2 regions of the Citrobacter sp. CRE-46 genome follow, and region 1 is predicted to be linked to the other one. Evidence: predicted binding sites of a transcription regulator. Region 1 holds the regulator's gene; the other holds the start of a gene.
What was found. Region 1 encodes PhoB, which activates phosphate uptake and scavenging genes when phosphate is short. Its sites were predicted from a motif close to CTGTCATAAAACTGNCNNAT; they were not measured.

Region 1 (4,927 bases):
GAAAATAATAAATTTTTGCCTTTCCCTGGGGGACAATACAGCGGCATTTTTGCTCAATTCCAGCGGGAAACACTCCCGACCTGGCGCGGCGAAGAATAGTTTTTCGATTTACCGCGTAAATGCAGTCGGTATGACAGCATCTGGAGCGCAATTTAAACGCTTATAACGTTTTAAAGCAAGGTGGGATCCAAAAACCAGAACAATATAGCGATATGAAAAATGCAGTTAGCACAAAAAACCATTTCATGGAAAAAGGTATGGGTAATAGTTCGAACAAAAAACAATCAAACGTCGCAAAATTCAGGATGTAACTATTGACCACATAAAAAAACCAGCTCGCGCTGGCTTTTGGAAAGATTATCTTACGAATACGGGTTAATCGTTACTTTTGGCCATTAAACGTTCCGGGATGACGAAACTAAATCGCGTCCCTTTGCCTGGCGTACTTTCGATATTCAGGCGGCTATCGTGATGTTGCAGAGCATGTTTCACGATGGCCAGACCCAGTCCACTCCCGCCCGTTTGTCGGGATCGCGCTTTGTCCACGCGATAGAAGCGTTCGGTCAAACGAGGAATATGCTCCGCAGCAATACCAGGCCCATTGTCCTCGACGCTAAATTCCGCCCCAGAGGCAACATGCTGCCAGCGCACGGTGATGTGCGTACCCGCGGGGGTATGGTTCACCGCGTTATACACAAGATTCGAAATCGCGCTACGCAGTTGCTCCTCATTTCCCCGCACGCTCAGGTGGCTATCAATATCAAAAGTAAACGTATGATTATTCTGACTCAGCGTGTGCGCCTCGTGTTCAACCACGCGCAGCATCATCGGCACGTCCACCTTCTCATTAAGCAGTAGCGCTGGCGCGGCCTCTATTTTCGACAACGTCAGCAACTGCTTCACCAGCCCTTCCATGCGGTACGTTTGCTCACGCATGGTATGCAGCGCTTTTTCACGCGTCGTTCCTTCCAGCGGATGCTCCTGCATCATTTCCAGATAACCTTGTAGCACCGTCAGCGGCGTACGCAACTCATGGCTGGCGTTGGCGAAAAAGTTACGCCGCGAACCTTCCAGTTGGTGCATCTGGGTAACATCGCGCGCGACCATCAGCAATTGCTTATCGGTATAGGGCATCACGCGAATCTCCAGATGCCGTCCGGTATTGAGCACCAGATTGATTGGCCGACTAAAATCACGCGTTTTCAGATATTGCGTGAATTCCGGGTAGCGCAGCAGGTTAAGTATATTTTGCCCGCTATCGTCCGGCCAGCGCAGTCCCAGAACCTGCTGGGCCAGGCCGTTACACCAGAAAATGCCCCCCTCTTCAGTCGTCAACACCACCGCGTCGGGTAGCGATTCCGCCCCACTGCGAAAACGTTTAATCAGATTACCCAGTTCCCGACGGCGCTTTTTGTTGCGCAGCTGCATTTGATGCAGCCCATACAGCAACGGCTCCCAACTTCCGCGCCCCGGCGGCGGGGTCATGCTTCTGTCGACCCATAACCACCAGGACAAGCGTAATAAATTCCAGAAATGCCAGACAAGCAGGCCGGTTACCGACGCCAGCAAAAACCAGGGCAGGTAACCAAAAAAAGCGCTAAGGATAAACGCCGGTATGCAGCAGAGGATCAGCTCCAGTACCAGCCTTTTCCATGACAATCGTTCTAGCAAACGTCTTACTCCATTAACAGCCTAATCCGTCAGGCCCCTATTCATGTTAGTCAGAAGCGGGTCGAAAAACGATATCCCGTCCCACGAACCGTCTGCACCATACGATCATGTCCACTGTGCTCCAGCGCTTTACGCAAGCGGCGGATATGCACATCCACTGTCCGGTCTTCCACGTACACATTGGTACCCCAGACATGATTGAGTAATTGCTCACGGCTATAGACGCGTTCAGGGTGGGTCATAAAGAAGTGCAACAGTTTGAATTCTGTCGGCCCCATATCCAATGGATCCTCGCCGGTCATCACGCGATGCGAGGTTGGGTCAAGGCTCAGCCCCTGCATCTCAATAACCTCTTCCACCGCCATGGGGGAAATACGACGCAGAACAGCTTTAATACGCGCCACCAGCTCCTTGGGAGAAAACGGCTTGGTAATATAATCATCCGCGCCCGTTTCCAGACCCCGTACACGATCTTCCTCTTCTCCCCTCGCCGTCAGCATCATGACGGGAATATCCCGCGTCATCGCTTCGCGCTTGAGATGTTTAATAAACTGTAGGCCCGAGCCGCCGGGTAGCATCCAGTCAAGCAGGACGAGATCCGGCCAGGGTTCATTGAGTTGGTTCACAGCACTGTCATAGTCTTCGGCTTCTACGGTTTGAAAACCGTTTTGCTCGAGCACGAAGCAGACCATTTCACGAATTGGAGCTTCATCTTCTACGACCAGAATACGTCTCGCCATGATTTGCCCTGTTTATAATTAAATCGTTTGCCATCAATACGGTGCCATTATGCGTCAGTTTTATGACAGATTTATGAAAAGATAGTCCAGGTTTAACGCAGCCCCGCGAATTATGACAGCCCTTAAACAAGATATTACCGTCCTTGCAGGGTTATAATCCCCGCCACTGTTTTATCGTCATGGAACTCTTATGCGCATCCTTCACACGTCTGACTGGCATCTGGGCCAAAATTTCTACAGCAAGAGCCGCGCCGCTGAACATCAGGCCTTTCTCGACTGGCTGCTGGAAACGGCACAATCCCAGCAGGTGGATGCCATTATTGTGGCGGGCGATATTTTCGATACCGGCTCACCGCCAAGCTATGCCCGTGAGCTGTATAACCGTTTTGTCGTTAATCTGCAGCAAACCGGCTGTCATCTGGTGGTGTTGGCAGGTAACCACGACTCCGTCGCCACGCTCAACGAATCCCGCGATATTCTGGCGTTTCTCAATACCACAGTGATCGCCAGCGCTGGCCATGCGCCGCAGGTGCTGTCTCAACGCGACGGCACGCCGGGCGCGATCCTGTGTCCGGTGCCTTTTTTACGCCCGCGTGACATCATTACCAGCCAGGCCGGGCTAACGGGACAAGAGAAACAGCAGCATTTGCTATCGGCTATCACCGACTATTACCAACAGCAATATCATGACGCCTGTACGCTGCGCGGCGACCAGAATCTGCCCATCATTGCGACCGGGCATCTGACCACCGTTGGCGCCAGTAAAAGTGACGCTGTACGTGACATTTATATTGGTACGCTGGACGCCTTTCCGGCGCAAAACTTTCCACCCGCCGATTACATCGCGCTGGGACATATTCATCGGGCGCAGGTTATCGGCGGAACAGAGCATATTCGCTACTGCGGTTCGCCAATTGCGCTCAGTTTTGACGAGTGCGGCAAAAGCAAATGCGTCCATCTGGTGAGCTTCGAAAACGGCAAGCTGAGCGCTGTTGAACACCTCACCGTACCGGTCACCCAGCCGTTGGCGGTGCTGAAAGGTGATTTAGCCGCGATTACCGCCCAACTAGAGCAGTGGCGCGGTGTGCAGCAGGAACCGCCAGTCTGGTTAGATATCGAAATCACCACCGATGACTATCTGCACGACATGCAGCGTAAGATTCAGGCATTAACCGAAGATTTACCGGTAGAGGTGTTATTGGTGCGCCGTAGCCGGGAACAGCGCGAACGTATTATGGCGAATGAACGACGTGAAACGCTAAGCGAGCTGAGCGTGACGGACGTTTTTGCCCGTCGCCTGGCGCTGGAAGAACTCGAAGAATCGCAACGCGAGCGCCTGAATCAACTGTTTAGCACCACCTTACACACGCTTGCCGGGGAGACCGAAGCATGAAAATTCTCAGCCTGCGTTTGAAAAACCTCAATTCTCTGAAAGGAGAATGGAAAGTCGATTTCACGGCTGAGCCCTTTGCCAGCAATGGGCTGTTCGCCATCACGGGTCCAACGGGCGCGGGAAAAACCACCCTGCTGGACGCCATTTGTCTCGCGCTGTATCACGAAACGCCGCGGCTCAATACCGTGTCTCAATCGCAAAACGATCTGATGACCCGCGACACCGCCGAGTGTCTGGCCGAGGTCGAGTTCGAAGTCCGGGGCGAAGCCTATCGCGCATTCTGGAGCCAGAACCGCGCGCGCAATCAGCCTGAAGGCAACCTACAGGCTCCGCGCGTAGAACTTGCCCGCTGCGCCGACGGTAAAATCCTCGCCGATAAAGTCAAAGACAAGCTGGAAATGACCGCCGAACTTACCGGGCTGGATTACGGTCGTTTCACCCGTTCGATGCTGCTGTCTCAGGGGCAATTTGCCGCATTTCTAAATGCCAAACCGAAAGAGCGTGCCGAACTGCTGGAAGAGCTGACGGGGACTGAGATCTACGGCCAAATTTCCGCCATGGTGTTTGAAAAGCATAAAGCAGCGCGTACAGAGCTGGAAAAACTGCAGGCGCAGGCCAACGGCGTGGCACTGCTCGCTGCGGAGCAGGTGCAGTCCCTGACAGAGAGTTTGCAGGTACTTACTGACGAGGAAAAACAACACCTTGCAAGCCAGCAGACTCAGCAACAGCATCTCAACTGGCTCATTCGGCAAAATGAGCTACAGGCAGAAATCAACCGTCACCAACAGGCGTTACAGGCCGCAAAACAGGCGCAAGAAGACGCGCAGCCACAGCTGGCGGCGCTGAGTCTGGCACAACCGGCCAGAGCGTTACGCCCTCACTGGGAGCGAATCCAGGAACAAACGGCTACGATAGCGCGTACGCGGCAGAATATTCAGGAAGTGAATGCTCGCTTACAAAGCAGCTTAGCGCTGCGCGGGCGCATCCGTCAGCAGGCGCACACGCAGTCGACCGCCTTGCTCGCCGGACAACAGACGTTAATCGACTGGCTGAACGAACATGATCGCTTCCGCTTGTGGGGCAGCGAACTGGCTGGGTGGAAGGCCCTGCTGGCGCAACACTC
Region 2 (4,927 bases), 1.8 Mb from region 1:
AAATAATATGACCCAACAGACAATACCCAACATCAAATACGGTCGCGAAATGAATTCCCGCCCCAACAGCGCCAGATTATGAATACCCAGTTCCAGTAACGCGTAGCTGGTTAAATGCAGCGTCGCCCAGGCGAAACACCATAGCCCTAACAGGCGACGAGTGCGTATCAATAATGGCTGTTTAGCGTAGCGCGCGAGTGGAGAGACCAGCAAGGTCGCCAGTAAGAATTTCAGAGCTGTCCTACCGGTAAAGTGCTGGATATCTTTGACCGGATCGGCGCTCAAACCGCCATGATTTACCGCCCAAAAGAGCCAGATTAACGGCAAAAATCCGCCAAGATGCAGGCAAACTTTCAGCCCGGTAATGTGCTTTGCAGTCAGACGCACTTAAAAATTCTCCTGTAGATTAAGACCACGATACAGGGAAGCAACCTCTTCGGCATAACCGTTAAACAACAGCGTGGATTGACGCTGTACGTCCAGAATACCGCCAGCGCCAATAAAACGTTCGGTGGCCTGGGACCAGCGGGGGTGATCGACATGCGGATTCACGTTGGCATAAAACCCATATTCATTAGGCGCGGCCAGGTTCCAGGTTGTTGGGGGGCGTTCGCGCGTAAGTTTGATACTCACGATCGACTTTATGCCCTTAAATCCGTATTTCCACGGCACAATTAAGCGGATGGGGGCGCCATTTTGCGGCGGAAGGGCCTTACCATAAACCCCTACGGTAAGCAGGGTTAGTGGATGCATCGCTTCATCCAGGCGTAACCCTTCAACATAGGGATATTTCAGCCCGCCGCCAATAAAGCGATCTTTCTGACCAGGCATTTCATCCGGGGCGTAGCGCGTTTCGAAAGCGACATATTTTGCGTTGCTGGTGGGTTCAACCTGCGCCAGCAGTTTATGTAATGGAAAGCCAATCCACGGCACCACCATTGACCAGGCTTCCACACAGCGCATCCGATAAATCCGCTCTTCCAATGGGAAACGGGTGGTCAGCGCATCATGATCGAGAGTGAGGGGTTTTGCGACTTCGCCAGTGATTTTCAAGGTCCACGGATCGGTTTTCAGGCTGCCTGCGTTGGCCGCTGGATCCGCTTTGTCGAGACCAAATTCATAGAAGTTGTTGTAGCCAGAAACTTTATCTGCTGGCGTTAAAGGAAGCGAATTTTGCCAGGCGGTGGGCTTGCTGAAATTAAGCGGCTTACCCGCAGGCGCCGGAGGGCGGTCATTACCCTTAAACCAGCTCAGAAGGTCGGCCTGCGCAGCGTGAGGCAAAGACAACGCGGCAGCGCTGATCCCTAATGCTTTCAGTACCTGGCGGCGCTGCATAAAAAAAGCCGACTCGGCGGTGACGTCGGCTTCTGTAAATGGACGTAATTTCTTCATAACAGACTCCCGGCTTACGCGTCATGACAGACAAGGGATGCGTAGTTAATATGGCAGGGAGTCTCTATATATGCCGCGAAATTTTGTTAGTTAAGTGTAAATTTCTGCGCCGATGCCGGTTATTTCACCTTCACCAGGGTACGACCTTGCACCTGGTTATTGATGATGGCATCGGCGAACTTCGGCGCATCCGCTAGCGTAATCTCCGTGGCGGCCTGAGCATAGAACGATTCCGGCAGATCCTTAACCAAACGCGCCCAGGCTTCTGCGCGACGTGCCGGTGGGGTCATCACCGAGTCCACCCCTTGCAAACGTACATTACGCAGAATGAATGGCATGACGGTGGTCGGCAGCGCGAAGCCGCCCGCCAGGCCGCAGGCGGCCACGCAGCCACCGTAGTTCATCTGTGCCAGGACTTTCGCCAGCACTTTATCGCCAACGGTATCAATTGCACCGGCCCACAGTTGTTTTTCCAACGGGCGAGATTCAGCAAACTCATCGCGGCTGAGAATACGATTCGCGCCCAGGCTCTTCAGATAGTCGTGGGTGCTTTCGCGTCCTGATACTGCCACAACCTGATAGCCCAGCTTATGCAGTAATGCCACGGCAGTGCTGCCCACGCCGCCGCTGGCGCCGGTGACGACAATCTCACCGTGTTGCGGGCGAATACCTGCATCCTCAAGCGCCATGACGCACAGCATGGCGGTAAAACCGGCGGTGCCGATGACCATCGCTTTGCGCCCGTCCAGCCCTTGCGGCAGCGCTACCAGCCAGTCGCCTTTGACGCGCGCACGTTCAGCCAGCCCGCCCCAATGGTTTTCACCCACACCCCAGCCGGTCAGTAAGACTTCCTGACCCGCATGAAAACGGGGATCTTCGCTTGCACGCACCGTACCGGCGAAATCAATGCCAGGAATCATCGGAAAGTTGCGGATGATTTTACCCTTGCCAGTGATAGCCAGGGCGTCTTTATAGTTCAGGCTCGACCAGTGGACATCCACCGTTACATCGCCTTCCGGGAGCTGGTTTTCGTCGAGGGGTTGAACGGATGCGAGGGTTTTTCCGTCCTGCTGTTCTAAGATCAAAGCCTGCATAACCTGTCCTCAATTCGTATAGTGGATTGGAAAATTGTTAATGAAGACTATACTCGCTAATCAAAACATGATGCCGATTCTGCGCAATAAATTGCCAGATATACCTGATTTGGTAGTATGCCCCCACAGTTTGCATAAATTGGCGGATTTTGCGTTCAGTTTTGCATTTTCGAGTCGCTTTATCTCTTTCACACCTGTTTCATAACTGTCGGAGTTAACACAAGGATGCGATTAACGACGAAATTCTCAGCTTTTGTCACGCTGCTTACTGGGTTAACGATCTTTGTGACTCTGATTGGCTGCTCGCTGAGTTTCTACAACGCTATTCAATATAAGTTCACTACGCGAGTGCAGGCGGTGGCGACGGCGATTGATACACATCTTGTCTCCCACGATTTCGTTTCGCTGACGCCGCAAATCGATGAACTGATGGTTTCTGTTGATATCGTGCGTATCGAGTTGCTGCAAGGGGAGCATATAGTGTATGACCACTCCCGAACCAGCAGCTACCGCCCGGCAGGAACGAACAACCTCTACCGCGACATCACCGTACCGTTGGTCAAGCATCCGGGCATGTCAGTTCGCCTGGTTTATCAGGATCCGATGGGCAATTATTTCCATTCGCTACTGACTACCGCGCCGCTCACGCTGGCCATTGCGTTTATTATTCTGATGCTCTTTTTGTCGGTACGCTGGCTTCAGCGTCAGCTTTCAGGCCAGGAGTTACTGGAGATTCGTTCCACGCGTATTCTGAACGGTGAACGCGGGTCGAATGTACGAGGAACGGTCTATGAATGGCCAGCGCGCACCAGCAGTGCGCTCGATATGTTGCTGACTGAAATTCAAAATGCCCGCGAGCAACGCAGCCGACTGGACACCCTGATTCGTTCCTATGTTGCGCAGGATACAAAAACCGGGCTGAGTAACCGTCTGTTTTTTGATAACCAGTTGGCCACGCTGTTGGAAGATCAAGAAAAGGTGGGAGCGCATGGCGTCGTGATGATGGTGCGTCTGCCGGACTTTACTCTGCTGCGAGATAGCTGGGGAATCACCCTGGCGGAAGAACAAATTTCAACGCTCATCAATTTGTTGTCGACGTTTATGACGCGTTATCCGGGGGCATTGCTGGCGCGCTACCACCGTAGCGATTTTGCCATCCTGTTGCCACATCGCACGCTGAAAGAAGCCGAAAGCATCGCCGGGCAATTATTAAAAGCGGTCGATGCGCTTCCGACTAATAAAATGATCGATCGTGCCGATATGGTTCATATTGGTATTTGCGTTTGCCGCAGTGGTCAGTCGACGGAACAGGTGATGGATCATGCTGAGGCCGCCACCCGGAATTCGGTCCTGCAGGGTGGGAACAGCTGGTCGGTCTATGATGACTCCCTGCCGGAAAAAGGCCGGGGCAACGTGCGCTGGCGGACGCTGATTGAACAGATGCTCAGCCGGGGCGGGCCGAGAATATATCAAAAACCTGCGGTAACGCGTGAAGGACGGGTACACCACCGGGAACTGATGTGCCGTATTTTTGATGGCAGCGAAGAAGTTATTTCGGCGGAATATATGCCGATGGTGCTGCAATTTGGCCTGGCTGAAGAGTATGACCGTTTACAGTTAAGTCGTCTGATCCTGCTTTTGGGCTACTGGCCGCAGGAAAGCCTGGCGATGCAGATAACGGTTGAATCGCTAATTCGCCCACGTTTTCAGCGCTGGCTGCGTGATACGTTGATGCAGTGCGAAAAATCACTACGCAAACGCATAATTATTGAACTTGCTGAGGCAGATGTTTGTCAACATATCAGCCGATTACAGCCCGTCATCCGATTGATGGATGCGCTAGGGGTACGGATCGCCGTTACGCAGGCCGGTTTAACGCTGGTGAGCACCAGTTGGATTAAAGAGCTTAACGTTGAGTTATTGAAGCTGCATCCAAGCCTGGTGAGGAATATTGATAAGCGAACCGAAAACCAACTGTTGGTTCAAAGCCTGGCGGAGGCCTGTTCAGGCACGCCAACGCAGGTTTATGCCACGGGAGTTCGTTCGCGTAGCGAGTGGCATACGCTGACGGAACGCGGAGTTGCTGGTGGGCAAGGGGATTTTTTTGCCGCATCACAGCCACTTGACACTAACGTGAAAAAATATTCGCAAAGATATTCGGTTTAACCTGCCGTTTAATTCGTTTTCACGTAGAATAACGCGCGCTGTGCCTTCTGGGGGTGTGCTTGTCTGCTCGCCAGGTTGTAACAGCAAACATGCAGGTGAATGACCTTTGACAGGTTGCAAACAAAAGCGAGGAATGCTGCTGATTTTTTCAGCCCTGATGGACTCAGGCCGGTTTTGTAACAAAGGAAACGAACTGCACTAATTTTCACCGTAGCAGATGATTTTTGCGCCTTGTCGCTGCTGCGTGTGGTTGGTAAAGTAAGCGGATTTTGTTT

Region 2: the regulator PhoB is predicted to act here: its motif matches at 2,681-2,700, upstream of acuI (acrylyl-CoA reductase (NADPH)).

Annotation. Positions count from the first base shown of each region.
Region 1 is NZ_CM184341.1:3,942,814-3,947,740, forward strand. Features, by position in the region: gene phoR (phosphate regulon sensor histidine kinase PhoR) at 376-1,671, opposite strand; gene phoB (phosphate response regulator transcription factor PhoB) at 1,722-2,411, opposite strand; gene sbcD (exonuclease subunit SbcD) at 2,602-3,804, shown strand; gene sbcC (exonuclease subunit SbcC) at 3,801-4,927, shown strand, end outside.
Region 2 is NZ_CM184341.1:494,629-499,555, forward strand. Features, by position in the region: gene msrQ (protein-methionine-sulfoxide reductase heme-binding subunit MsrQ) at 1-387, opposite strand, end outside; gene msrP (protein-methionine-sulfoxide reductase catalytic subunit MsrP) at 388-1,392, opposite strand; gene acuI (acrylyl-CoA reductase (NADPH)) at 1,512-2,486, opposite strand; gene csrD (RNase E specificity factor CsrD) at 2,712-4,652, shown strand; gene AC534G_RS02475 (hypothetical protein) at 4,661-4,927, opposite strand, start outside.